DNA from 3 places in the Citrobacter sp. VF227 genome. Region 3 is predicted to be linked to each of the others. Evidence: predicted binding sites of a transcription regulator. Region 3 holds the regulator's gene; each other region holds the start of a gene.

Region 1 (9,886 bases), on a different contig from region 3:
TCGAGGCTACCGATAATCAGAGGTGCATCGGAAACGGTATTGCCACGCAGCATGTAGCGCAGCGTCGGCCAGTTGGCGTAGGTCGCCGCACGGCAACGCCAGCGATACAGTTTCTGGTTATCGCCGGTCATACTCCAGTGGATATCATCTCCGCGCGGCGCTTCAGCAAAGCCCAGTGCAAAACGGTGAGGAATATAAGTAAAGCCTTCTACCATCAGCGGACCGACCGGCAGGTTATCCAGACCAAAGTCGATCATATTCAGTGCGGTATAGACTTCATTAATACGAACTTTCAGACGAGAAATAACGTCGCAGCCCTGCTCGCTATGAACTTCCATCGGCAGCAGACCATAGCCAACAAACGGGTGATCGGCGCGGGTATCGCGCGCGTGGCCGCTGGCGCGAACCATCGGGCCGACGTTACTGAAGTCGCGGGCAATTTCCGGATCCAGACGACCAATACCGACCGTACGCTGTTCCATGTTTGGCGTGCTGAGCAGCATATCGACCAGTTCCTGCACGTCACGACGCATCTGCTGCGCCAGTTGACGGGTCTGGATCATATCTTCTTTCAGCAGATCACGACGGATACCGCCGATCAGGTTCAGACCGTAAGTTTTACGTGCCCCGGTGAGGATCTCCGCCATCTTCATCGACGTTTCACGCACGCGGAAGAACTGCATAAAGCCGGAGTCAAAACCGGTGAAGTGACAGGCCAGACCGAGGTTCAGCAGATGTGAGTGCAGACGCTCAACTTCCAGCAGAATGGCGCGGATCATCTGCGCACGCTCCGGCACCACGATGCCCATCGCATTCTCAACGGAGGTGGTATAGGCGGTGCTATGCGCAAAGCCGCAGATACCACACACGCGATCTGAGAGGAACGTCACTTCGTTGTAACCCATACGGGTTTCCGCCAGTTTCTCCATGCCGCGATGGACATAGAACAGACGGTAGTCGGCGTCGATGATGTTCTCGCCGTCAACGAACAGACGGAAGTGACCTGGTTCATCAGAGGTGACGTGCAGCGGGCCGATCGGCACCACGTTATTTTTCTTGTCGCCCAGTTCGTTGATGAACTCGTAGGTTTCAGCATCGGTAGTCGGCGCCGGGCGCTGACGATAATCCATGCTGTCTTTACGCAGCGGATAGAGTTCGTCCGGCCAGTCATCAGGCAGTACCAGACGGCGCTCATCCGGCAAACCAACCGGGATCAAACCGTACATATCGCGCACTTCGCGCTCACCCCAGACCGCAGCCGGAACACGCGGCGTGACGGACGGGAACTCCAGCTTATTGGCATCGACTTCAACGCGGACGGTTATCCAGCACTTGGTGCCCTGCTCCATCGACATCACGTAGTAAACGGCGTAATGGCCGCACAGCTGACGTTCGTCGTTACCAAACAGCACGGACAACCAGCCACCCTGTTTGTAGTACAGGAACTCCACCACTTCCGGCAGGTAGTTCACCTTGACGGTGATCGTCAGCTGATCTTTGGTCTGCCAGGCTTCATCCAGCACCACGCCCGGAAAGGCCTGATGCAGTGCAGCGAGATAGTGTTGACCTAATTTTTCTTCAGACATGCTCAAACTCTCTTAAATCACGCCACCAGCAAGGAGACGAACGCTAAAAACGCAAACCCAAAACCGGCCCAGGTCACGCGTGAAGTGGCGCAAAAACGCAGACGCGCCATGCTGTTTTCGAACAGGGCGATAACCAGCACGCCGAGAACCAGTTTGACGACGGCAATCACCAACGCCAACAGCAGCCCCCCGGCGGTGAAGGTTTCCATCTGTCCCCACGGCAAGAACACACCAACGAACATTTGCAGAACAACCAATTGCTTAAGGCTAATGCCCCATTTCAGCACCGCAAAACCGCTGCCGCTGTATTCGGTCAATGGGCCTTCCTGCAGTTCCTGCTCGGCTTCCGCCAAATCGAACGGTAGTTTGCCCATTTCGATAAAAGTGGCAAAAGCGCAGGCGCACAGCGCCAGAATCAGCGGGATGCTACGCGCAGCAGGCCAGTGGTAAATGGTATCGGCGATGTTGCTGATGTGGGTCGAACCGGCAACCTGCGCTGCAACCCACAGACCCAGCAGCAGGATGGGTTCAACCAATACGCCGAGCATCGCTTCGCGGCTGGCACCAATGGCGGTAAACGGGCTACCGGTATCCAGTCCCGCGATAGAGAAGAAGAAGCGGGCGATAGCGAACAGATAAATTAAGGTGATCAGATCGCCCAGTTGCGGCAGCGGTGAGCCAACGGTCACTACCGGCAACGCAGTGGCGATAGTCAGCATCACGCCCACCATCACAAACGGCGTCAGGCGGAAAACCCAGCTGGAATCCGCAGGCGCAATGCTCTGACGCCCCAGCAGTTTGATAATGTCGCGGTATTCCTGCAAAACGCCCGGACCGCGGCGATTGTGCAAACGCGCACGCGCCACGCGGGTAACACCGGAAAGCAGCGGCGCAACGGCAAACAGCACCAGCGCCTGAATTAACGGATATAAAACACTCATTCTCAGGCTCCTCGTGAAACCACAATCACCACCAGTACCGCCAGCTCAATCAGCGCCAGGCGACGGAACAGCACCGGCGCAGCCGCATTCTGCCAGCCCGGAACCAGTGATACCGGATTCAGCCATTTACGCAGTTTGAGTACCGGAGCAAAGGCTTCTTTCACTGGCATAGCAAAACCATGCGCAGTAATGACCATTGACTGCTCGTGATCGTAGCCACACACCCATGCCGCACCGCGTGAACGCGACGGCAGGCGGTTACCTTTGAAAATCGCCATGATGATGAACGGCAGTAGCGGACACGCGATCAGCAGCAGCGTGATCATCGGCTGAGAAACGGTGGTGTTCGCGGTTTCCAGCGGTAGCGGAACAGCAGAGGAGATCATCGGCAGCAGCCACGGCGCAGCCACACCGCCAATCACACAGCAGATAGCCAGCGCAACGACACTCACACCCATCAGGATTGGTGCGCAGCAGGCATTCTCAGCTTCCTTCGTACGCGGTGCGCCAAGGAACGTTACGCCATAGACTTTTGCCATACACATCACCGCCAGCGCGCCGGTAATTGCCAGCCCAACCGCCAGCAACGGCCCTAACAGACGACCGACAAACGCCCCGCTGTTACCCAGCTTGAAGAAGGATTGATAGATAACCCACTCACCGGCAAAACCGTTCAGCGGCGGCAGCGCGGCCATCGCCATCAGGCCAACCAACATCGCCAGAGAGATAACCGGCATACGTTTACCGATCCCGCCCAGTTTTTCGATATCGCGATGACCGGTACGGAACCAGATGCTGCCCGCGCCCAGGAACAGAACGCTTTTGAACAGGCTGTGGTTGACCAGATGATACAGACCACCGGTTAAACCCAGCGCAATCAAAGCAGGTTGATTCAGGGAAATGCCGGTCACGCCAGCACCCAGACCCAGCAGAATAATGCCGATATTTTCCAGCGTGTGGTACGCCAGCAGACGCTGGATGTTGTGCTCCATCAGCGCATAAAGACCGCCGACAAATGCGGTGATCATACCCAACACCAGCAGCGTAATTCCCCACCACAGCGGCGCGTTACCGCCCAGCAGCGACAGCGACAGAATACCCAGCAGCCCCACCTTCATGACCACGGTAGAGAACAGCGCCGCAGCCGGCGCGCTGGCGTTGGCGTGTGCCTGCGGCACCCATCCGTGCAGCGGAATAATCCCGGCCAGCAGGCCAAAACCTGCCACACCCAGCAGCCAGATGTCAGACCCGAGCGGCAGCTCCTGAGTGCGCAGGTCTAGCAGACGCAGCTCCAGCGTGCCGTAACGTTGCCACACAAGGTAGCAGGCAATCGCCAGCAGCAGCGTACCGATACGCCCCAGCGCAAACCACAGTTTCCCCTCTTTGCTGCAGCCGGTGAGGAACACGGCACAAAGCGCCATGATTTCCGCCATCACCACCAGCGTCCCGAGGTTGCTGGCCACCACCGCACATACCGCTGCTGCCATCAGCAAATTTATCAGCAGGCCGTTAGCTTTGACCTGTGGATGACGATGCCAGTCGATGTTGTACAGGCTGACAAACAGGCCACACAAGCCCAGCGTAATCAGCCAGATGGCATTTAGCGGGGTAATTTGCAGACTGTGACCAATAAACGGCATCACGCCGCTCACCGCCAGCGCATTAGTCAGAACGGTAAAACCCGCAGCCGCCGTACACAAGCTGCCGACCGCGCCGCCAACCCCGGCAATCCAACCGCTCAACGGTTTATGAAATGAAAACAGAAATGCCAGAACCGCCGCAGCCGCAAACCAAGCCACGCCGCTGTTAATTAGTGAAATTGCGCTCATTTTGCATCCCCACTCTGAGCCTGCTGAAACAAGGTGAGATCGCCGAAATCGGTATTGAAAGTCAGCTCACGCTTACGTTTGCTGGCGCGGGCGATATCCATGTTGCTCACCAGGTGCAGGGCTTTGGTTGGGCACATGCGCACGCAGGCCGGACCCTGTTCGTCAAAACTGCACAGATCGCATTTCACCGCAATGGCGCGAACGCCCGGAACCCAGTCCAGCAGCGTGCTCACACGGGCAGGTGCAGGCGGAGCCGGAGGCGCTTTTGGCGTATTGGCGTTTGCCGGGATGTGTAGCGGACGGCTACCGGAAAACTCAATCGCGCCGAACGGACAGGCAATCCCGCACAATTTGCAACTGACGCACAGGCTTTCATTCAGCTGTACAGCACCGTCAACACGATTAATCGCATTAACCGGACAAACGGTGGCGCAAGGTGCATCTTCACACTGGTGGCAAAGCTGCGGCGCGGATTCTTTTTCATTTAACATCACTTTCAGGCGCGGCATAGACTGCAGGCCATGCTGGCGATGTGTCTCTGAGCAGGCAGCTTCACAGGTGTGGCAGCCGATACAAAGAGTGGAGTCAGCAATTACAAAACGATTCACCAGGCATTCCTCAGGTGATAGTCATTTTTGACGAAAACATGTCTACGAAATGTCATTTCGACATTTTTCGACATGCCCATTCCCTAAACTGTCGTGACGCAGAATGAAAGCGCATCATGACAAAACTGGGCAGTACCCGAGGCTTAAGCCGGGCTATGTCCCTCAACCAGTTGACTTAAATTCACCGGCATATTGTTCTCAACCGCGGTATACAGGCTGTCGTAGACGGTGGCGATTTTTTCGAGATAGTGCTCCAGCACCTGTTCACGATCGCGGGCGTTGATACGCTCATCGACTTTACCGTCGATGGTCAACTGTGCCTGTGCAATCAGTTGTTTATCATCACCATCTTTTGTTTCGACGTAGTACTCGATGGTGTGGCTGTTAAAGCCATCCGCCAGCGTGACGTAGATAGTGAAGTGTTCAAAAAGGACAAAGCAGAGATCTTTGTCCGGCGCACAGCTCATTGCATGATGCAAACGCGCTTTCGACAGGGTGATCCCCTGAACCAGCGAGTTACAGTAAATACGCCACTGGTCCTGTAGGCGACGATGCCGTTCAGCGATGTAATCGGCTTTTTCGCTTATTTCCCAAATAGTCATGTCAGGTTACCCGTTTAGCAGAGATGAACAGCTTTAAGCACATTTCATGCCAAAATTAAAATCCTTAATTTTCATACAGATAAAAAATCAAAAACGAGTGACGACATGTCATTTCGTCATCGTCGTCATTGTCACGTTGGAAAAAATCCAAGCTGGCATGTTTATTGCTTTTAGTACGGCAACTTCACAGGAGGCGGTATGCACGAAATAACCCTCTGCCAACGGGCACTGGAATTGATTGAACAACAGGCCACCCAGCACGGCGCAAAACGAGTAACTGGGGTCTGGCTCAAAATTGGCGCATTTTCTTGCGTAGAAACCAGCGCTCTCGCCTTTTGTTTTGATCTGGTATGCCGTGGCACCCTTGCAGAAGGTTGTAAACTCCACCTCGAAGAACAAGAAGCCGAATGTTGGTGCGAATCTTGTCAGCAATACGTCACCTTACTGACGCAACGCGTGCGTCGGTGCCCGCAATGCAACAGCGATACGCTGAGAATTGTGGCCGATGACGGTCTACAGATTCGGCGAATTGAAATTGGCGACGCTGAAGATTAATTAATGCCGGATATCGACTTAGTCATTTCCGGCATAAAAAGCTAGTAATAAGCAATAGATCAGGAGTGAGCGATGTGTACGACATGTGGTTGCGCTGAAGGCAACCTTTATATAGAGGGTGATGAGCATAATCCCCACTCGGCGTTTCGCAGCGCGCCATTTGCCCCGGCGGCTCGCCCGGCACTGAATATTACCGGTGTGAAAACCTCCAGTTTCACACCGAGTCAGACCGAAGAAGGCGATTTGCACTATGGTCACGGTGAAGCAGGTACCCATGCGCCGGGCATGAGCCAGCGCCGCATGCTGGAAGTGGAAATTGACGTACTGGATAAAAACAACCGTCTGGCCGAACGCAACCGCGCCCGCTTTGCCGCTCGTCAGCATCTGGTACTGAACCTTGTCTCAAGCCCGGGTTCCGGTAAAACCACGCTGCTGACCGAAACGCTGATGAAGCTCAAAGACAACGTGCCGTGTGCCGTCATTGAAGGCGACCAGCAAACGGTTAACGATGCCGCACGTATTCGTGCCACGGGCACGCCAGCCATCCAGGTCAACACCGGTAAAGGTTGCCACCTCGACGCCCAAATGATCGCTGACGCCGCGCCGCGTTTGCCGCTTGAAGACAATGGTATTTTGTTCATTGAAAACGTCGGCAACCTGGTTTGCCCGGCGAGTTTCGACCTCGGCGAACGCCATAAAGTGGCCGTGCTTTCCGTCACTGAAGGCGAAGACAAACCGCTGAAATACCCGCATATGTTTGCCGCCGCCTCGCTGATGCTGCTCAATAAAGTGGATCTGCTGCCGTACCTCAATTTTGACGTAGATAAGTGCATCGCCAGCGCCCGGGAAGTGAACCCGGAAATTGAGATCATCCTGATTTCTGCCACCAGCGGCGAAGGGATGGACCAATGGCTCTCCTGGCTGGAGACGCAGCGATGTGCATAGGTGTTCCGGGTCAAATCCGCACCATTGACGGCAACCAGGCTAAAGTCGACGTTTGCGGTATTCAGCGCGACGTCGATCTGACGCTGGTCGGTAGCTACGATGAGCATGGTCAACCCCGTTTGGGCCAGTGGGTACTGGTTCACGTCGGCTTTGCCATGAGCATCATTAATGAAGCAGAAGCGCGCGACACGCTCGATGCGCTACAAAACATGTTTGACGTTGAGCCGGATGTCGGCGCGTTGCTGTATGGCGAGGAAAAATAATGCGTTTTGTTGACGAATACCGCGCACCAGAACAGGTGATGCAGTTGATAGAGCACCTGTGTGAACGTGCTGCACTCCTCCCCTACACTGCTGAACACCCGCTGCGCATCATGGAAGTTTGTGGTGGTCATACTCACGCAATCTTCAAGTTCGGTCTCGATCAATTACTGCCTGAAAACGTCGAGTTTATTCATGGTCCGGGCTGCCCAGTTTGCGTTCTACCGATGGGCAGAATCGACAGCTGTGTAGAAATTGCCAGCCATCCGGAAGTGATTTTCTGCACCTTTGGCGATGCGATGCGCGTCCCGGGTAAACAAGGTTCCCTGCTACAAGCCAAGGCGCGCGGCGCGGATATCCGCATCGTCTATTCACCGATGGATGCGCTGAAGCTGGCACAGGAAAACCCAACGCGTAAGGTTGTGTTCTTTGGCCTGGGTTTTGAAACCACCATGCCAACAACCGCCATTACCCTGCAACAAGCAAAACAGCGTGACGTGCAGAATTTTTACTTTTTCTGCCAGCACATCACGCTTATCCCTACGCTGCGCAGCCTGCTGGAACAACCGGACAACGGCATTGATGCCTTTTTAGCGCCGGGCCACGTCAGCATGGTGATTGGTACCGATGCCTATAATTTCATTGCCTCAGATTTCCATCGTCCGTTAGTGGTCGCCGGTTTCGAACCGCTCGATCTGCTGCAGGGCGTGGTGATGTTGATTGAGCAGAAAATTGCCGCGCACAGCCAGGTAGAAAACCAGTACCGTCGCGTGGTACCGGACGCCGGTAACGCGCTAGCGCAACAGGCAATTGCCGACGTTTTCTGCGTCAATGGCGACAGCGAATGGCGCGGTCTGGGCGTAATTGAATCTTCCGGTGTTCATCTGACGCCGGAGTATCAACGCTTTGATGCCGAAGCGCATTTCCAGCCAGCACCGCAGCAGGTGTATGACGATCCGCGTGCGCGTTGCGGAGAAGTATTGACCGGCAGATGCAAACCGCATCAGTGCCCGTTGTTTGGTAAAACCTGTAATCCGGAGACCGCATTTGGCGCCCTGATGGTCTCCTCAGAAGGCGCATGTGCCGCCTGGTATCAATATCGTCAGCAGGAGTGTGAAGCATGAACAGCGTACAACTCGCCCACGGTAGCGGCGGTCAAGCTATGCAGCAGTTGATCAACAGTCTGTTTATGGAGGCTTTTGCGAATCCGTGGCTGGCGGAACAGGAAGATCAGGCACGTCTGGAACTGGCGCAACTGGTCGCTGAAGGCGACCGTCTGGCGTTTTCAACCGACAGCTATGTTATTGATCCGTTGTTCTTCCCGGGGGGGAATATCGGCAAGCTGGCTATCTGTGGTACGGCTAACGATGTGGCCGTCAGCGGCGCGCTCCCGCGCTATCTCTCCTGCGGTTTTATCCTCGAAGAAGGTTTACCAATGGAGACACTGAAAACCGTCGTTAACAGCATGGCGGCAACCGCGCGCGAAGCGGGCATTGCCATCGTCACCGGCGACACCAAGGTTGTACAGCGCGGCGCGGCGGACAAACTGTTTATCAACACCGCCGGAATGGGCGCGATCCCGGCTAACATTCACTGGGGGGCACAAACCCTGAGCGTGGGCGATGTGCTGCTGGTCAGCGGTACGCTTGGCGATCATGGCGCAACTATCCTCAACCTCCGCGAACAACTGGGTCTTGATGGCGAACTGGTCAGTGACTGCGCGGTATTGACACCGCTTATCCAGACGCTACGTGATATCCCCGGCGTGAAGGCTCTGCGTGACGCGACCCGTGGCGGCGTGAATGCGGTAACGCATGAATTTGCCGCATCATGCGGGTTTGGTATTGAGCTGTCAGAAGCGGCCCTGCCCGTGAAGCCTGCAGTACGTGGCGTTTGCGAACTGCTGGGCCTCGATGCGCTCAACTTTGCTAACGAAGGCAAGCTGGTGATTGCCGTTGAACGTCAGGCCGCTGAAACGGCACTTGCCGCGCTGCGCGCGCATCCGTTAGGACGCGATGCCGCAATGATTGGCGAAGTGGTAGAGCGCAAGGGTGTGCGTCTTGCCGGACTCTACGGCGTGAAACGAACCCTTGATTTACCACACGCCGAACCCTTACCTCGTATATGCTAACAGCCCATTAGCGGCAACGTGTAGGCCGGATAAGCTGAAATCGCTATCCGGCAATAATTTACGACTTATACCTATAATTCATTTACCGTTTTCGCACCGTTCTGCGGTGCTTTTCCTGGAAAAGCAATATGTCGTATACACCGATGAGTGACCTCGGACAGCAAGGCCTGTTCGATATTACTCGTACATTATTACAGCAGCCCGATCTCCCGTCTCTCAGCGAGGCGCTTTCGCAGCTGGTCAAGCGTTCAGCGCTGGCCGACTGTGCGGCTATTGTCTTATGGCAGGCACAAACGCAGCGTGCGCGTTATTTTGCGACGCGTGAAAATGGTAAACCCATCGATTATGAAGACGAAACAGTACTGGCCCATGGCCCGGTACGCCGTATTTTGTCCCGCCCCGATGCGCTGCACTGCAACTATCACGAAT
Region 2 (9,886 bases), on a different contig from region 3:
TGACTAAAAACAAGACACACGTCACTAATTTGATCATTTATGTCATTAAAATGAACAAAAGAAGACAAGATCACACAGGACTAACCAAATATGACCAGAATTGCATGTGTTGGAATCACCGTTCAGGACCGTATTTATTCTCTGAACAGCCTGCCCGATGGCGGGGGGAAATATCAGTCAAATCAATATCTGGAGACAGGTGGCGGCCCGGCAGCAACGGCAGCTGTCGCCATTGCCCGGCTTGGTATTGACGTTGATTTTATAGGACGTGTAGGCGATGACAGTTGTGGGGATACCTTGCTTAACGAGCTTCAGAGCTGGGGGGTCAATACGGCGTTCTGCCGGCAATACCCGAACTCCCGTTCATCCCAGTCCGCAATTTTGGTCGACCAGCATGGCGAACGCATCATCGTGAACTATCCAAGCCCAGATCTCGATACGGATGCAGGGTGGCTGGAGTCGATTGATTTTTCCCGTTATGACATCGTTCTGGCCGATGTACGTTGGCATGAAGGAACGTTGAAATCCTTCGAACTGGCACGTGCCGCTGGAGTTCCAACGCTGTTGGATGCCGATATGACACCACAAGATATAACCCCATTGGTGGCGCTGGCCGATCATGCCGTTTTTTCAACTCCAGGTCTGAAAAGAATGACCGGGCAAGATGATGCACAACAGGCACTTAAACTGGCCGCTGAGCAAACCAATGGTAAAGTGTACGTTACGCTTGGTGGCGAAGGGTCACTATGGGTCGAAAATGGGCATATGTGTCAACAGACTGCATTTTCTGTCAATGTTGTGGATACAACCGGTGCAGGCGATGTTTTCCATGGTGCAATGGCAGCAGCTCTTGCAGAGCAAATGCCGACTGACCAGGCGATTCGCTTCGCAAGTGCGGTGGCGGCGATGAAATGCACTCAGGCGGGTGGACGAGCCGGAATTCCTAATCGTGCGCAAACCGAATCATTTTTGTCACTTTATGCGTAAAATAGCCAACAATTACGGGGAAGAAGTCCAGGAGTATTCATGAGCATCATTGAAGTCACCGGTAATCCGCGACACGATCAACTTGTTCATTACATTACAGAACGCGGCTATATGAATATCGAAGAGCTCGCACAATTGCTGGACGTGTCCACGCAAACCGTGCGCCGGGATATTCGTAAATTAAGCGAACAGGGCTTGATCACCAGACATCATGGTGGAGCCGGACGTGTATCCAGCGTCATGAATACCGCCTTTGAACAGCGAGAGTTGTCCCTTACCCAGGAAAAAGAAGCGATTGCGGAGGCGGTTGCTGATTATCTTCCTGAACGCTGTACGGTATTTATTACCATTGGTACAACGGTGGAAGCCGTCGCACGAGCTTTGCTGAACCGCCGGGATCTCCGCATCATTACTAACAGTCTTCGTGTTGCACAGGTCTTATATAAGAATCAAGATCTTGAGGTCATGGTGCCCGGTGGAACGCTACGTGCTCATAATGGCGGTATTGTTGGTCCAGGAGCAGTGAACTTTATTGAAGGATTCAGAGCCGACTATTTGATTACTAGTATTGGTGCCATTGAAGAAGACGGCACCCTATTGGAATTTGACGTTAACGAAGCGCTTGTCGCCAAAACGATGATTAAGCATGCACGTAATACGCTGTTAGTTGCTGATCATACTAAGTTTACTGCCTCAGCCGCTGTATCCATCGGTAATATGCGTAAAATTCGAGCATTTTTTACCGATTCCCAGCCACCCAATTCATTCAAGCAATTGCTTGATTTAGAAAATATTGAGCTAGTCATTGCAGAGCAGGAAACGACCTGATCTTTTAGATAAAAAAAGCCGCTGATAATCAGCGGCTTTTTTATGCTTACCTGAGAAAGAGCGTTAATTACTCTTCTTTCGCGCCACGCATTGCACGGCGACGATCGTTTTCAGTCAGGTGACGCTTACGAATACGGATAGAGGTTGGAGTAACTTCTACCAGTTCGTCGTCATCGATGAATTCCAGAGCCTGCTCCAGAGTCATCTTAACCGGCGGAACCAGAACCGTTGCTTCGTCAGTACCGGACGCACGCATGTTGGTCAGTTTCTTACCGGTCAGGCAGTTTACAGTCAGGTCGTTAGAACGGCTGTGAATACCGATGATCTGGCCTTCGTAAACTTCAGCACCGTGGCCCAGGAACAGCTTACCGCGGTCCTGTAGGCTGAACAGTGCGAACGCAACTGCTTTACCCTGGCCATTGGAGATCAGTACGCCGTTCTGACGCTGACCCACATCACCCGCACGAACATCGTCGTAGTGGCTGAAGGTGGAGTACAGCAGACCGGTACCGGAAGTCATGGTCATGAATTCTGAACGGAAACCGATCAGACCACGGCTTGGGATCACGTAGTCAAGACGTACGCGGCCTTTGCCATCTGGATTCATGTTTTTCAGGTCGCCTTTACGCTCACCCAGAGCCTGCATGACAGAACCCTGATGCTGCTCTTCGACGTCCAGCGTTACGTTTTCGAACGGCTCTTGTTTACGGCCATCGATTTCGCGGAAGATTACTTTCGGACGGGAAACCGCCATTTCGAAACCTTCACGACGCATGTTTTCAATCAGAACAGACAGGTGCAGCTCACCACGACCGGATACACGGAACGCATCCGCATCTTCGGTTTCTTCAACGCGCAGCGCAACGTTGTGCACCAGCTCTTTGTTCAGGCGGTCAAGGATCTGACGAGAGGTAACATATTTACCTTCTTTACCACAGAACGGAGAGGTGTTTACGCAGAAGAACATGGTTACGGTCGGTTCATCAACGGACAGAGCCGGCAGCGCTTCGACGTTCTGCGGATCGCAGATGGTGTCGGAGATGTTCAGTTCGCCCAGACCGGTGATCGCGATGATATCACCGGCTTCGGCAATATCACTCTCGATACGTTCCAGACCCAGATGAGTCAGGACTTTACCGACTTTACCGTTACGGGTTTTGCCTTCGCTATCAATGATAGTGATCTGCTGGTTCGGTTTAACTTTACCGCGTTTAATGCGGCCAATGCCGATTACGCCAACGTAGTTGTTGTAGTCCAGCTGAGAGATTTGCATCTGCAGCGGGCCATCAAGATCTACGTTCGGAGCCGGTACACGATCAACGATGGTCTGATACAGCGGAGTCATGTCTTCAGCCATATCTTCGTGATCCAGACCTGCGATACCGTTCAGCGCGGAAGCGTAAACGATCGGGAAGTCCAGCTGCTCGTCGGTAGCGTCGAGGTTAACGAACAGGTCGAATACCTGGTCAACAACCCAGTCAGGACGCGCGCCAGGACGGTCAACTTTGTTGATAACAACAATTGGCTTCAGGCCATGGGCAAAGGCTTTTTTGGTCACGAAGCGCGTCTGCGGCATCGGACCATCCATTGCATCCACCACCAGCAGCACGGAGTCGACCATGGACATTACACGTTCAACTTCACCACCGAAGTCGGCGTGCCCCGGGGTATCAACGATGTTGATACGGTAGTCATTCCATTTGATAGCGGTGTTTTTAGCGAGGATGGTAATCCCACGCTCTTTCTCCAAATCGTTGGAGTCCATCACGCGCTCTTGGGTTTCAGCACGTGCATCGAACGTACCGGATTGTTGGAGCAGCTTGTCTACCAGGGTCGTTTTACCATGGTCTACGTGCGCGATGATGGCGATGTTACGCAAATTTTCGATCACAACTTTGCCTCAGGCATTTTAGAAATAGCGCGTTATTGTACACGGATTAATCGCAGTACAAAACAGGATCACAAACATCCTCCGCAAACAAGTATTGCAGAGTTTCTTTGTGATCACATTCACGGAGCGTTAAAAGGGGTAATCTGACATGCTTTGCACCAATATGGTGCTTAATGTTCACATTAAAGCACTATAATGGTGCAATACAACCTTCATGGTGCAGCCCCTTTGCACGATAGTGCGCATGATAACGCCTTTTAGGGGCAATTTAAAAGTTGGCACAGATTTCGCTTTATATTTTTTACGGCGACACGGCCAATTTTTTGCAGAATTGAAGACTTCGTTACCACGACGACCATGACCAATCCGGGAGAGTAAGTATGTCCGCTGAACACGTTTTGACGATGCTGAACGAACACGAAGTGAAGTTTGTTGATTTGCGCTTCACTGATACTAAAGGTAAAGAACAGCACGTCACTATTCCTGCTCATCAGGTAAATGCCGAATTCTTTGAAGAAGGCAAAATGTTTGACGGCTCCTCAATCGGTGGCTGGAAAGGCATTAACGAATCAGACATGGTTCTGATGCCAGATGCATCTACTGCACTCATCGACCCGTTCTATGAAGAGTCTACTCTGATCATCCGTTGCGATATCCTGGAACCCGGTACGCTGCAGGGCTATGACCGCGACCCGCGCTCCATCGCAAAACGCGCTGAAGAGTATCTGCGTTCTACCGGCATCGCAGACACCGTTCTGTTCGGGCCAGAGCCAGAGTTCTTCCTGTTTGACGACATCCGCTTCGGCGCATCTATCTCCGGTTCTCACGTGGCTATCGATGACATCGAAGGCGCATGGAACTCTTCCACCAAATACGAAGGTGGTAACAAAGGTCACCGCCCTGGCGTGAAAGGCGGTTACTTCCCGGTTCCTCCGGTAGATTCTTCTCAGGACATCCGTTCTACCATGTGTCTGATCATGGAAGAGATGGGCCTGGTTGTTGAAGCACATCACCACGAAGTGGCGACTGCTGGCCAGAACGAAATCGCGACCCGCTTTAACACCATGACCAAAAAAGCGGACGAAATTCAGATCTACAAATACGTTGTGCACAACGTTGCGCACCGTTTCGGTAAAACCGCGACCTTTATGCCAAAACCGATGTTCGGTGATAACGGTTCCGGTATGCACTGCCACATGTCCCTGTCAAAGAACGGCGTAAACCTGTTCTCTGGCGACAAATATGCGGGTCTGTCTGAGCAGGCGCTGTTCTACATCGGCGGCGTAATCAAACACGCTAAAGCGATCAACGCCCTGGCTAACCCGACCACGAACTCCTATAAGCGTCTGGTCCCTGGCTACGAAGCGCCGGTAATGCTGGCTTACTCTGCCCGTAACCGTTCTGCTTCTATCCGTATTCCGGTTGTTGCTTCTCCGAAAGCGCGTCGTATTGAAGTGCGTTTCCCGGACCCGGCTGCTAACCCGTACCTGTGCTTCGCAGCACTGCTGATGGCCGGTCTTGACGGTATCAAGAACAAGATCCACCCGGGCGAAGCCATGGACAAAAACCTGTATGACCTGCCGCCGGAAGAAGCGAAAGAGATCCCACAGGTTGCTGGTTCTCTGGAAGAAGCACTGAAAGAACTGGATCTGGACCGTGAGTTCCTGACTGCAGGCGGCGTGTTCACCAATGAAGCGATCGATGCATACATTACGCTGCGTCGCGAAGAAGATGACCGTGTGCGTATGACTCCGCACCCGGTAGAGTTTGAGCTGTACTACAGCGTTTAATCGTTTGAGTTGTACTTTCCAGATAAGGTCGCGTCACGCGCTGGCGCGATAACCTGGAATTGAGTTGCCGTGGAACTTTTAGCCCATCACACGATGGGCTTTTTTCTCCACTAACAACCTGCTTTCTCGCGCTTTTTATGCGTAAAAAGCTATAATGCACTAAATTGGTGCAACACTTTTCAGGAGACTGCTGAATGGCAACCGGCACGCTGCCCGATGCTGGGCAGATCCTCAATTCTTTAATCAACAGCATTTTACTCGTCGACGATGAGCTGGCGGTACATTACGCCAACCCTGCGGCACAACAGCTGCTCGCCCAAAGCTCCCGCAAACTGTTTGGTACCCCGCTTCCCGATCTGTTGAGTTATTTCTCCTTAAACATCGGATTGATGCGAGAGAGCCTGGAAGCGGGCCAGGGCTTTACGGATAACGAAGTGACGCTGGTGATAGACAGCCACTCCCATATCCTCTCAGTGACTGCTCAGAGGCTGCCTGATGGCCTTATCCTGCTGGAGATGGCGCCAATGGATAACCAGCGTCGTCTGAGCCAGGAGCAGCTCCAGCACGCCCAGCAGATTGCCGCCCGCGATCTGGTGCGCGGTTTGGCGCACGAAATCAAGAACCCGTTGGGTGGATTACGCGGCGCGGCGCAGCTGCTCAGCAAAGCGCTTCCGGACCCGGCGCTGACCGAATATACCAAAGTCATTATTGAGCAGGCCGACCGTCTGCGTAATCTGGTCGACCGTCTGCTGGGACCACAACAGCCGGGTATGCACGTCACGGAAAGTATTCACAAGGTGGCGGAGCGCGTAGTGGCGCTGGTCTCAATGGAGCTCCCGGAAAACGTCACGCTGATTCGTGATTACGACCCGAGTCTGCCCGAATTACTGCACGACCCGGATCAGATCGAGCAGGTTCTGTTAAACATCGTGCGCAATGCTTTGCAGGCGCTGGGACCGGAAGGCGGTGAGATCATTCTGCGTACCCGCACCGCGTTTCAGCTCACGCTGCACGGCGTACGTTATCGCCTGGCAGCACGGATTGATGTTGAGGATAACGGTCCGGGTATTCCCTCGCATTTGCAGGACACGCTGTTCTACCCAATGGTCAGCGGTCGCGAAGGCGGTACCGGCCTTGGATTATCCATTGCCCGTAATTTGATTGATCAACATTCCGGCAAAATTGAATTTACCAGCTGGCCGGGTCATACCGAATTCTCGGTTTACCTGCCTATCAGGAAATAAAGGTGACGTTTATGCAACGAGGAATAGTCTGGGTAGTTGATGACGATAGTTCCATCCGTTGGGTGCTTGAACGTGCGCTCGCAGGGGCAGGACTAAGCTGCACAACATTTGAAAGCGGTAAAGAGGTGCTGGACGCGCTGGCCAGCAAAACGCCTGACGTACTGTTGTCGGATATTCGCATGCCGGGCATGGACGGTCTGACGCTGTTAAAACAGATCAAAGCGCGGCATCCGATGCTTCCGGTCATCATAATGACCGCACACTCCGATCTGGATGCTGCAGTCAGCGCCTACCAGCAAGGGGCGTTTGATTATCTGCCCAAACCTTTTGATATCGATGAAGCCGTAGCGCTTGTCGAACGTGCCATCAGCCATTATCAGGAACAGCAGCAGCCGCGCAATGTTCAGATCAACGGCCCAACAACTGACATCATCGGCGAAGCGCCGGCAATGCAGGATGTCTTTCGCATAATTGGCCGACTGTCCCGGTCGTCAATCAGCGTATTGATTAACGGAGAGTCCGGGACCGGTAAAGAGCTGGTCGCCCATGCGTTGCATCGTCATAGCCCGCGCGTCAAAGCGCCATTTATCGCGCTGAACATGGCGGCTATTCCGAAAGACTTGATCGAGTCTGAGCTGTTTGGCCATGAAAAAGGGGCGTTTACCGGGGCGAATACGATTCGCCAGGGACGCTTTGAACAGGCTGACGGCGGTACGCTATTTCTCGATGAAATAGGTGATATGCCGCTGGACGTGCAAACGCGTTTACTGCGCGTATTAGCCGACGGCCAATTTTATCGCGTTGGCGGCTATGCGCCCGTGAAGGTGGACGTACGTATTATCGCCGCCACACACCAGAATCTGGAACTGCGCGTACAGGAAGGCAAATTCCGCGAAGACTTATTCCATCGTCTGAACGTCATCCGCGTACATTTGCCGCCGCTGCGTGAACGTCGGGAAGATATCCCACGTCTGGCGCGTCATTTCCTGCAGGAGGCCGCGCGCGAACTGGGCGTTGAAGCCAAACAATTACACCCGGAGACCGAGGCGGCGCTGACCCGTCTGGCCTGGCCGGGTAACGTGCGTCAGCTTGAGAACACCTGCCGCTGGTTAACCGTCATGGCCGCCGGACAGGAGGTGCTGATTCAGGACTTACCGGCCGAGCTGTTTGAAACCACCGTGCCTGACGCACCGTCCCATATGCAGCCAGACAGCTGGGCAACCCTGTTGGCACAGTGGGCAGACCGGGCCTTGCGTTCCGGTCATCAAAACCTGCTTTCTGAGGCTCAACCGGAAATGGAGCGCACGCTGTTGACCACCGCGCTACGTCATACCCAAGGGCACAAACAGGAAGCCGCACGCCTGCTTGGCTGGGGCCGCAATACCTTGACACGTAAGTTAAAAGAACTCGGAATGGAGTGACGATTTGTCACTGTGTAAAGATTGATAATTGAGCGCAAATTGCTGCTATTTTGCGCTTTACTGTTCCGATGAGTTAAGTATGATCGTGCCCGGCAAACGGGGGAAGTCATCATGCTGGAATCAATGATTAATCTGCTGTCGAGCGGTGCGGTCGAAAGCCATACGCCACAAACTGCGGTTGCCGCAGTGCTGTGTGCGGCGCTGGTAGGGCTGTTCAGCTAAGCAGTTTGCCCGGTGGCGCTGGCGCTACCGGGCAAAACGTTAAATCACCCGTGAGAACTGCTGCATCCGCGCTTTCTGACGCAGATAAGCATCAAAGCACATGCAAATATTACGGATCAACAGGCGCCCCTTCGACGTAACCTGAATCCCCTTCTCATCCACATCCACCAGCCCATCTTTCGCCAGTGGTGCCAGCAGTTTCAGGTCTTCGGCAAAATAGTCAGCGAAGTTCAGATCCCATTGCTGTTCCACAGCGGCATAGTCGAGGCGGAAGTTGCAGATCAAAAGCTTAATCACATCCCGACGAATGCAGTCGTCGCGGGTCAGCGTAATTCCACGCCACAGCGCGTTCCCCTGCTCGTCGACCTGCTGGTAATAGTGCTTCAGCTCTTTCTGGTTCTGCGCGTAGTTGTCGCCAATCATGCTGATAGCCGATACACCCATCCCCAGTAAATCAGTATCGCCCTGGGTGGTATACCCCTGGAAATTACGATGCAACACGCCTTTGCGTTGAGCAATGGCCAGTTCATCGTCCGGGCGGGCAAAGTGATCCATGCCAATGAACTGATAGCCGGCTTCGGTCAGTGAAGAGATGGTCTCCTGCAGAATATCCAGCTTCTGCTGCGCGCTGGGCAGATCAGCATCTTTAATCTTGCGTTGAGCAGCAAACAGCGTTGGCAGGTGCGCGTAGTTAAAGACGCTCAGACGGTCTGGATTCAACTCAGACACGCGTTTCAGGGTGAAGGCAAAGCTTTCCGGCGTCTGTTTTGGCAGGCCATAAATCAGATCAATATTTGTTGAGGTAAAGCCAATCTCCCGCGCATGATTCAGCAGCGCAAAGATAAACGCCTCATCCTGCTCACGGTTCACCAGGCGCTGAACTTCTTTGTTGAAATCCTGTACCCCCATGCTCAGACGGTTAAAACCTTGAGCACGTAAATGATCAAGGACATCCAACTCAATTTCGCGCGGATCAACTTCGATCGAGATTTCAGCGTCATTGTTAAAGTTGAAGTTACCACGCAGTAACGACATCAAACGGCTGATTTGTGCTTTGTTCAGGTACGTTGGCGTACCGCCGCCCCAATGCAACTGGCTGACATGGCGTCCGGCGAACAGCGGAGCGCGATGAATGATTTCTTGTTCCAGGGCATCGAGGTATTGATCGGCTTTATGCTGCTGGCGAGTCACAATCTTGTTGCAGCCACAGAAGTAGCACAGTTTGTGGCAGAACGGGATGTGAACGTACAGCGAGAGCGGACGCTCAGGATAACGCGCCACGGCCTTTAGAAATGCTTCTGTGCCGTAGTCTTCAGAAAACTCCAGCGCGGTCGGGTACGAGGTATATCGTGGCCCGGAATAGTTATATTTCTGGATCAGGGCCAGGTCCCAGTCTATTAGCTGCTCTGACATGCTCACTCCTTCCGATGGCGTCTCTGGCGGGTACGGCGTACCGGCTTAACCCCTGTGCGGGTGATGAGCCGGTTGCGCAGCCACTTCTGT
Region 3 (9,886 bases):
ACCGGGTTTTGACTTTCAGCAAGCAGGCAAGGAAGTCCTGGCAATTGAACGTGAAGGCCTGGCGGAGCTTGATCAGTACATCAACCAAAATTTTACCCTCGCCTGTGAAAAAATATTCAGTTGCCCGGGTAAGGTTGTGGTGATGGGGATGGGGAAATCCGGTCATATCGGGCGGAAAATGGCGGCCACGTTTGCCAGCACCGGCACGCCCTCTTTTTTCGTACACCCTGGCGAAGCCGCACATGGCGATCTGGGCATGGTCTCGCCGCAGGATGTGGTCATCGCCATCTCTAATTCCGGTGAATCCAATGAGATAGCGGCGTTGATCCCTGTGTTAAAACGTCTTCACGTACCGCTTATCTGCATGACCGGTCGTCCGGAAAGCAGCATGGCGCGTGCGGCAGATGTGCATCTGTGTGTTAAAGTGCCTAAAGAAGCCTGCCCGTTAGGTCTGGCACCGACCAGCAGCACGACCGCAACGCTGGTGATGGGCGATGCGCTTGCCGTGGCATTATTAAAAGCGCGTGGCTTTACTGCAGAAGATTTTGCGTTATCTCATCCCGGCGGCGCTCTGGGCCGTAAGCTTTTGCTGCGCGTTAACGATATTATGCATACGGGTGATGAGATCCCGCATGTAAATAAAAGCGCTAGCCTGCGTGACGCTCTGGTTGAAATCACGCGTAAAAATCTCGGCATGACCGTCATTTGCGATGATGCCATGAAGATTGACGGTATTTTTACCGATGGCGATTTACGTCGCGTCTTCGATATGGGCGTTGATGTCCGCCAGTTAGGCATTGCCGATGTGATGACCCCAGGAGGCATTCGCGTGCGTCCGGGCATTCTTGCCGTCGATGCCCTGAACTTAATGCAGTCCCGCCATATCACCTCGGTAATGGTTGCTGATGGCGACCAGTTACTCGGTGTGTTACATATGCATGATCTGCTGCGTGCAGGTGTAGTGTAAGAAACTCAAGGATAAACAAAATGAGTAAAGCAGGTGCGTCGCTTGCGACCTGTTATGGACCCGTCAGCGCAGACGTTATCACCCGGGCAGAAAACATCCGTTTGCTGATCCTGGATGTGGATGGCGTGCTGTCTGATGGTCTGATTTATATGGGTAATAACGGTGAAGAGCTGAAGGCATTTAACGTCCGCGATGGTTACGGCATTCGCTGTGCGCTCACTTCCGGTATTGAGGTTGCCATTATTACCGGACGAAAGGCTAAACTTGTAGAAGATCGCTGTACCACATTGGGGATCACGCACCTGTATCAGGGACAGTCAGATAAACTGGTCGCCTTTAGCGATCTACTGAACAAACTGGCGGTCGCGCCCGAAAATGTCGCCTACGTTGGCGACGATCTGATCGACTGGCCGGTGATGGCACAAGTGGGATTAAGCGTGGCGGTGGCGGATGCTCACCCTTTGCTGATCCCGCGGGCAGATTATGTCACCCGTATTGACGGGGGACGCGGCGCTGTGCGTGAAGTCTGCGATTTATTACTGCTGGCACAGGGCAAACTGGACGAGGCCAAAGGGCAATCGATATGAGCAAAACCAGACGTTGGGTTATCATTCTACTGTCGCTGGCTGTCCTTGTGATGATTGGTATTAATCTGGCAGACAAAGACGACACCACTCAGGCTGTCGTCAATAACAATGAGCCAACCTATAAGAGCGAACATACTGATACCCTCGTGTATAGCCCGGAAGGCGCGCTGAGCTATAACTTGATCGCGCAACACGTTGAATATTATTCAGAACAAGCGGTTTCCTGGTTTACTCAACCGGTATTAACCACGTTTGATAAGGATAAAGTACCGACCTGGTCGATCAAGGCAGATAAAGCCAAATTGACCAACGATCGCATGCTGTATCTGTACGGCCATGTTGAAGTCAACGCTCTGGTGCCTGACTCTCAACTACGCAGAATTACCACCGATAACGCGCAGATTAACCTGGTGACACAAGACGTCACTTCCGATGATCTTGTCACGTTATATGGCACAACATTTAACTCCAGCGGACTGAAGATGCGCGGTAACTTACGCAGCAAGAACGCCGAGCTGATTGAAAAGGTTAGAACCTCATATGAAATTCAAAACAAACAAACTCAGCCTTAACCTTATGCTTGCCAGCACACTTCTGGCCGCCAGCATTCCGGCATTTGCCGTCACCGGCGATACCGAGCAGCCGATCCATATTGAGTCTGACACGCAGTCGCTCGATATGCAGGGCAATGTTGTCACCTTTACTGGCAACGTGGTGATGACTCAGGGCACCATCAAAATTAACGCCGATAAAGTCGTTGTGACCCGCCCTGGTGGCGAACAGGGCAAAGAGATTATTGATGGCTACGGTAATCCCGCAACCTTCTACCAGATGCAGGACAACGGTAAACCGGTTAAAGGTCGCGCCTCACACATGCACTATGAACTGGCGAAGGATCTCGTCATCCTGACCGGTAACGCCTACCTGGAACAACTCGATAGCAACATTACCGGCGATAAGATCACCTATCTGGTAAAAGAGCAGAAAATGCAGGCCTTCAGCGAGAAAGGCAAGCGCGTCACCACTGTTCTGGTTCCGTCGCAGTTGCAGGACAAAAACAAGGCCAAGGCTCCGGCAGAGAAAAAAGGTAACTGATTCGTTATGGCAACATTAACTGCAAAGAACCTTGCAAAAGCCTATAAAGGCCGCCGCGTGGTGGAAGATGTCAGTCTGACCGTCAACTCCGGGGAGATAGTCGGTCTGCTCGGTCCTAACGGCGCGGGCAAGACGACGACCTTTTACATGGTGGTCGGCATTGTCCCGCGCGATGCGGGCAACATTATCATTGATGACGAAGATATCAGCCTGCTGCCTTTGCATGCGCGCGCACGTCGCGGCATTGGCTACTTACCGCAGGAAGCGTCAATTTTTCGCCGCTTGAGCGTGTTTGATAACCTGATGGCGGTGCTGCAGATTCGTGACGATCTGACCAGCGAGCAGCGGGAAGATCGCGCCAACGAACTGATGGAAGAATTCCACATCGAACACCTGCGTGACAGCATGGGACAGTCGCTATCCGGTGGCGAACGACGCCGCGTGGAGATCGCCCGCGCGTTGGCCGCTAATCCGAAATTTATCCTGCTGGATGAACCGTTTGCCGGTGTTGACCCGATTTCGGTTATTGATATCAAACGGATCATCGAACACCTGCGCGACAGCGGGCTTGGCGTGCTGATTACCGACCACAACGTCCGCGAAACGCTGGCAGTGTGTGAGCGCGCCTACATCGTGAGTCAGGGCCACCTGATCGCGCACGGTACGCCAACAGAAATACTGCAGGATGAGCACGTGAAGCGCGTATACCTTGGGGAAGACTTCAGACTCTGATAGGGTAGAAGACTTCACGTCACCGCAGGAGAGAAAAACTCTGAACATGAAGCAAGGTTTGCAACTCAGGCTTAGCCAACAACTGGCGATGACGCCTCAGCTACAACAGGCTATCCGTCTGTTGCAGCTGTCCACGCTGGAACTTCAGCAAGAACTTCAGCAAGCGCTGGAAAGTAACCCACTGCTCGAGCAAACCGATCTTCACGACGAAATTGATACCCAGGAAAAACAGGACAGCGAATCACTCGACACTGCAGATGCTCTTGAACAAAAAGAGATGCCAGAAGAGCTGCCGCTTGACGCCAGCTGGGATGAAATTTACACCGCCGGTACGCCTTCGGGTACCAGCGGGGATTACATCGACGACGAACTGCCTGTGTATCAGGGTGAGACCACGCAATCGCTGCAGGATTACCTGATGTGGCAAGTGGAGCTGACCCCGTTCTCAGATACCGATCGCGCTATTGCGACATCCATTGTTGATGCGGTAGACGAAACCGGTTATCTCACCGTAACTCTGGACGATATTCTCGAAAGCATGGGCGATGACGACATCGGTATGGATGAAATCGAAGCCGTGCTTAAACGCGTTCAGCGTTTTGATCCCGTGGGCGTAGCGGCCAAAGATCTCCGCGACTGCTTACTGATCCAACTTTCACAGTTTGATAAAGCCACGCCGTGGCTGGAAGAAGCGTCCCTGATCATCAGCGATCACCTCGATCTGCTAGCCAACCATGACTTCCGCACGCTAATGCGCGTGACCCGACTGAAAGAAGAGGTGCTGAAAGAGGCCGTTAACCTTATTCAGTCTCTGGACCCAAGACCCGGGCAGTCTATCCAGACCGGTGAGCCAGAGTACGTCATTCCAGATGTACTGGTGCGTAAGCATAACGATCGCTGGGTGGTCGAACTCAACGGTGACAGCATTCCACGGCTGCAGATTAACCAGCACTACGCCGCCATGTGCAACAGCGCGCGCAACGATGCCGACAGCCAGTTTATTCGTAGTAATCTGCAGGATGCGAAGTGGCTGATTAAAAGCCTGGAAAGCCGCAATGATACGCTGCTGCGCGTCAGCCGCTGCATCGTTGAACAGCAGCAAGCCTTCTTTGAGCAAGGCGAAGAGTTTATGAAACCGATGGTGCTGGCGGATATCGCCCAGGCCGTCGAGATGCACGAATCGACCATTTCCCGAGTGACCACGCAAAAGTATCTGCACAGTCCGCGCGGCATTTTTGAATTGAAGTATTTCTTTTCCAGTCACGTTAACACTGAAGGCGGAGGCGAAGCCTCATCCACGGCGATCCGTGCGCTGGTGAAGAAATTAATTGCTGCGGAAAACCCCGCGAAACCGCTGAGCGACAGCAAGTTAACCTCTATGTTGTCAGAACAGGGTATCATGGTGGCACGCCGCACCGTTGCGAAGTACCGAGAGTCTTTATCCATTCCGCCGTCTAACCAGCGCAAACAGCTGGTCTGACCCAACCGATAAGGAAGACACTATGCAGCTCAACATCACTGGAAACAACGTCGAAATCACGGAAGCCCTGCGCGATTTTGTTAATACAAAATTCGCCAAGCTCGAACAATATTTCGACCGGATTAATCAGGTCTATATTGTGTTGAAAGTGGAGAAGGTTACACATATCTCGGACGCAACACTGCATGTGAACGGTGGCGAAATTCATGCCAGTGCGGAAGGTCAGGATATGTACGCCGCCATTGACGGTTTAATTGATAAACTGGCTCGGCAATTAACAAAACATAAAGATAAACTGAAACAGCACTAACTTGTCCGGGCAGTTAGCGGGTGCAGGACGGCCTGTTGTGTAGCACAACAGGCCATTTGTACAGTTAGCGCTTAGGTGAAATTATGACAAATAACGATACGACTCTACAACTGAGCAATGTTCTTAACCAGGAATGTACACGCGCGGCAGTTCACTGCCAAAGCAAGAAACGCGCACTGGAAATCATCAGTGAACTGGCGGCAAAGCAGCTCAGCTTGCCTTCTCAGTTGGTATTTGAAGCTATTTTAACGCGTGAAAAAATGGGTAGTACCGGCATCGGGAATGGTATTGCTATCCCGCACGGAAAGCTCGAAGAAGACACGATGCGCGCAGTGGGCGTGTTTGTGCAACTTGAAACGCCTATCGCTTTTGACGCCATCGATAATCAACCCGTCGATCTGCTTTTCGCTCTGCTGGTACCGGCGGACCAAACCAAGACGCATTTGCATACGTTGTCACTGGTCGCCAAACGTCTGGCAGATAAAACAATCTGCCGTCGCCTGCGCGCCGCACAGAGTGACCAGGAGTTGTATCAAATCATCACGGACACCGAAGGTGGACAGGATGAAGCATAACAGCCCAATGGCATCCTTTTTTGTCGTTGTGAGGAGAAACAGTACATGGTACTGATGATCGTCAGCGGTCGTTCGGGGTCAGGCAAATCTGTCGCCTTGCGTGCGCTGGAAGATATGGGTTTTTACTGCGTGGATAACCTTCCCGTAGTGCTGTTGCCCGATCTGGCTCGTACTCTGGCCGATCGCCAGATTTCTGCAGCCGTCAGCATTGATGTGCGCAACATGCCTGAGTCCCCGGAGATTTTCGAGCAGGCAATGAACAATCTGCCTGAAGGCTTCTCACCACAGCTGCTGTTCCTTGACGCCGATCGGAACACCCTGATTCGTCGCTACAGCGACACGCGTCGCCTGCACCCACTCTCCAGCAAGAACTTATCTCTGGAAAGCGCTATCGATAAGGAAAGCGACCTGCTGGAGCCCTTGCGCTCTCGCGCTGACCTGATCGTTGATACCTCCGAAATGTCCGTGCACGAACTGGCGGAAATGTTGCGTACCCGACTGCTGGGCAAACGCGAACGCGAATTGACGATGGTATTCGAATCCTTTGGTTTCAAACACGGCATTCCCATTGACGCGGATTACGTGTTTGACGTGCGTTTCCTGCCTAACCCACACTGGGATCCGAAGCTGCGCCCGATGACCGGTCTTGACCGACCCGTCGCCGCCTTCCTCGACAGGCACACAGAAGTACACAATTTTATCTACCAGACGCGCAGCTATCTTGAGCTATGGTTACCCATGCTGGAAACCAACAACCGCAGCTACCTCACCGTAGCCATCGGCTGTACCGGCGGGAAACACCGTTCGGTGTATATTGCAGAGCAGCTGGCAGACTATTTCCGCTCACGCGGTAAAAACGTGCAGTCACGCCATCGTACGCTGGAAAAACGTAAATCATGACCGTGAAGCAAACTGTTGAAATCACGAACAAGCTGGGCATGCATGCCCGCCCAGCAATGAAACTGTTTGAACTGATGCAGGGCTTTGAAGCAGAAGTTTTGCTGCGTAATGATGAAGGAACGGAAGCCGAGGCAAACAGCGTTATCGCTCTGCTGATGCTGGATTCCGCTAAAGGGCGTCAGATTGAAGTCGAAGCCACGGGTCCACAGGAAGTTGAAGCCCTGGCAGCAGTAATTGCGCTATTTAATTCAGGGTTTGACGAAGATTAGTCGAGTGCAGAGTTACCGTTTCAGCACCTGGCCAATAGGCCGGATAAGGCGTTTAAGCCCTCTTCCGGCAATAACCCCGTTAATACAGCTTATTTTCCCGCATGAACGACTCACCGCCTAACTGGCGCATTTGGCGCATAATCCACGCCTGACGGCTACGCACATAACCAGAAGGCGCATTCGCCTTAAAACGCAAAGGATTGGGCAATACCGCCGCCAGCAAGGCCGCTTCAGACAGACTCAACCGACTGGCTGGCTTATGGAAATAGCGCTGCGCCGCCGCCTCCACGCCGAAAACCCCATCGCCAAACTCAGCAATGTTCAGGTAAACGGTCAGAATACGTTTCTTGCTCCAGACGGTTTCCATACCCAGCGTAAGCCCGGCTTCGAGGCCTTTACGCACCCAGCTACGCCCATCCCACAGAAAGAGGTTTTTTGCCGTCTGTTGCGATAAGGTCGACGCCCCGCGGATACGGTTTTCATTACGTTCGTTGTGCGCCAGCGCTTTCTCTATGGCGGAGACATCGAATCCCCAGTGCTCGGGAAACTTCTGGTCCTCTGCGGCAATGACAGCCAGTCCCATCCACACAGAGATCTCATCCATGCTCACCCAGTCCGAGTGCGCCACATAACCAAAATCACCGGACAGCCATGCGCCCAGTTGCCGTTCAACCATTACCGCAGAGAAAGGTACAGGCATCACGCTGAAAAGTGCGATGCCCCCGCCCCAGAATACGGCGAGGACAATGACCGCCCGCAGAAAGATACGTCGCAGAAAGGCGGTAACTCCTTTTTTCATTCAGCCAGTACCAGAACACGCGAGACCAGTTTCTCGATACCGCTCGCGGCTTGAGCGATGTCCTGTGCCAGCATATAGGCGGGCGTGGTGACAATTTTGTTGTCTTCATCGACGACAATGTCATCAACCGGACACGGAACATGTTCAGCGCCCATTTCTTCCAGCACCTCTGCCGTATCGATATCAGTACCGATGGTCAGACGCAGCGGGAAGTCAAAAATTTTAGGTAACATGGCGGGCGCAATACACATAAAACCCAGCGGCTTACCCGCCTGATGCATGGCCACCGCCAGCGCGGCTAAGTCGCTATCAACCCGGCAGTCGCTGCCCTGGCTGGCAAAATTGCTCAGATTTTTGGCCGCGCCAAACCCACCTGGCACTATCAACGCGTCCAGTTCCGTTGAGACTGCCTGAGCGAGAGGGCGGATATCACCACGTGTTATACGTGCGGCTTCAATCAGCACATTTCGCGTTTCCTGCATCGGCTCGCCGGTCAGATGATTAATCACATCCGCTTGTTGTTTATCCGGAGCAAAGCAGACGGCTTGTGCGCCGTTGCGGGCAATGGCCAGAAGCGTGAGAACAGTTTCATGGATCTCTGCACCGTCGTACACGCCGCATCCGCTGAGGACTACACCCACTTTTTTCATCGTGATACTCCTTTCTCAACTGGCTGAAACATATTAGTTATTATGATTTAAATGCTACGCTTCACACATTTAACTGATTCATGTAACAAATTATTTAAGATTTGCTATCTTAACTGCGTGCGGCCTGAGAATTAGGGCTGCGCCCTTGTAAACAATGATAATAATTTACGGCGCAGCCACGATTTCCCTGGTGTTGGCGCAGTATTCGCGCACCCCGGTCAAGCCGGGGTCATTTTTTTTCCACGCTCGCCACCCAGGCTTTTAATACTGCCACGTCGTGCTGCCACTCCTGCTTCATCTCTTCAATCCATTCAGCAACGTTATCTTCCCAAGCAGGGAGATCCGGCGACTGGATTTGCTGAGCTAACTGTTGCAAGTGGCGCAGTCCCACTGAACCTGTCGCACCTTTAATTTTATGGCCTTCCTCAACCACGCCTTTTTTGTCACGTGCGGTCAGATTGGATTCCAGCACGCTCAAATATCCCGGCATCATCTTCTCAAACACCGCCAGCCCGTCGGTAATTAACTTCGGTCCCACCAGCTCGAGGTATTGTTCCAACATAGGAATATCTAACAGCGCTTGCGATTTACTGCTCTCTTCAGATGTCACAGTGCTCTCCTCTTTGTTTCGGGTATCCCAGTATTTTTTGATCATGGCGGTTAACGCCGGAACCGACAGCGGCTTACTCAGCACGTCGTCCATTCCCGCGTCCAGATACTCTTTTTTATCTTTCAGGACGTTGGCGGTGAGCGCAACCAGCGGCGGCAGATCCTCACGTGGGTATTTTTGCGTCAGCTCGCGCGAGATATCCAGGCCGGTCATATCCGGTAGCTGAATATCCAGCAACACCAGGTCATATTCGCCCGGCGTGAACATTTCCAGCGCGGCTTTCCCGGTCATGGCGACATCGACACTGTTGCCCAGTTTTTCCAGCACAGAACGCGCGACAATAACGTTCAGTTCAATGTCTTCCACCAGCAGCACATTCAGGGCTGGCAGCGGCATGTCATCGTCTTCAAAGGCGTCTTCTATCTCTTCCGCTACCGCAGGCGCATGCACGGTCAGCGTAAAGATCGAGCCTTTGCCAGCCTGGCTGGAGACCGTAATATCACCGCCCATATTTTTCGCCAGACGCTTCGATACGGCCAGTCCAATCCCGGTTCCCGTTGCCGGTTTGCCACCGTTGCTGTCCTTCACCTGATAATACATGGCGAAGATTTTATCCTGCTCATCCTGCGGAATGCCGATCCCAGAATCTTCAACCTCGAAATGCAGCATATCGCCCTGGTCATAGCGCGCCCTTACGGTCACCTGCCCCTGCTGTGTAAACTTCACGGCGTTGCTTATCAGATTCCACAGAATCTGGCGCAAACGCGTGCCGTCGGTAATGACCTTATGCGGTAGCGGTAACGTTGGCTCAAGTACAAAACGCAGCCCTTTTTGCTGCGCCTGCAGGCCAGAGAGGTTTTCCAGATCCGCCATAAAACTGGTGAAGTCAACAGGTTGGTTATCGAGCTGGAC

Evidence for each region. Region 3 encodes sigma-54, which starts transcription at its own class of promoters, with help from an activator protein. Its sites were predicted from a motif close to GTTGGCACANNTTTCGCTNT; they were not measured.
Region 1: hypA (hydrogenase maturation nickel metallochaperone HypA) is a predicted target of sigma-54. The motif match lies at 5,718-5,737, and genes of this name have one in related genera.
Region 2: glnA (glutamate--ammonia ligase) is a predicted target of sigma-54. The motif match lies at 3,981-4,000, and genes of this name have one in related genera.

Annotation. Positions count from the first base shown of each region.
Region 1 is NZ_JBRFVF010000007.1:14,460-24,345, reverse strand. Features, by position in the region: gene hycE (formate hydrogenlyase subunit HycE) at 1-1,586, opposite strand, end outside; gene ACU8YC_RS19070 (respiratory chain complex I subunit 1 family protein) at 1,604-2,527, opposite strand; gene hycC (formate hydrogenlyase subunit 3) at 2,530-4,356, opposite strand; gene hycB (formate hydrogenlyase subunit HycB) at 4,353-4,964, opposite strand; gene hycA (formate hydrogenlyase regulator HycA) at 5,108-5,566, opposite strand; gene hypA (hydrogenase maturation nickel metallochaperone HypA) at 5,765-6,121, shown strand; gene hypB (hydrogenase nickel incorporation protein HypB) at 6,194-7,066, shown strand; gene hypC (hydrogenase 3 maturation protein HypC) at 7,057-7,329, shown strand; gene hypD (hydrogenase formation protein HypD) at 7,329-8,450, shown strand; gene hypE (hydrogenase expression/formation protein HypE) at 8,447-9,457, shown strand; gene flhA (formate hydrogenlyase transcriptional activator FlhA) at 9,586-9,886, shown strand, end outside.
Region 2 is NZ_JBRFVF010000011.1:106,396-116,281, forward strand. Features, by position in the region: gene ACU8YC_RS22275 (sugar kinase) at 91-987, shown strand; gene ACU8YC_RS22280 (DeoR/GlpR family DNA-binding transcription regulator) at 1,027-1,815, shown strand; gene typA (ribosome-dependent GTPase TypA) at 1,883-3,706, opposite strand; gene glnA (glutamate--ammonia ligase) at 4,087-5,496, shown strand; gene glnL (nitrogen regulation protein NR(II)) at 5,691-6,740, shown strand; gene glnG (nitrogen regulation protein NR(I)) at 6,752-8,161, shown strand; gene ACU8YC_RS22305 (YshB family small membrane protein) at 8,273-8,383, shown strand; gene hemN (oxygen-independent coproporphyrinogen III oxidase) at 8,423-9,796, opposite strand.
Region 3 is NZ_JBRFVF010000006.1:176,876-186,761, forward strand. Features, by position in the region: gene kdsD (arabinose-5-phosphate isomerase KdsD) at 1-967, shown strand, start outside; gene kdsC (3-deoxy-manno-octulosonate-8-phosphatase KdsC) at 988-1,554, shown strand; gene lptC (LPS export ABC transporter periplasmic protein LptC) at 1,551-2,126, shown strand; gene lptA (lipopolysaccharide ABC transporter substrate-binding protein LptA) at 2,095-2,649, shown strand; gene lptB (LPS export ABC transporter ATP-binding protein) at 2,656-3,381, shown strand; gene rpoN (RNA polymerase factor sigma-54) at 3,428-4,861, shown strand; gene hpf (ribosome hibernation promoting factor) at 4,884-5,171, shown strand; gene ptsN (PTS IIA-like nitrogen regulatory protein PtsN) at 5,255-5,746, shown strand; gene rapZ (RNase adapter RapZ) at 5,792-6,646, shown strand; gene npr (PTS phosphocarrier protein NPr) at 6,643-6,915, shown strand; gene mtgA (monofunctional biosynthetic peptidoglycan transglycosylase) at 6,995-7,714, opposite strand; gene elbB (isoprenoid biosynthesis glyoxalase ElbB) at 7,711-8,364, opposite strand; gene arcB (aerobic respiration two-component sensor histidine kinase ArcB) at 8,594-9,886, opposite strand, start outside.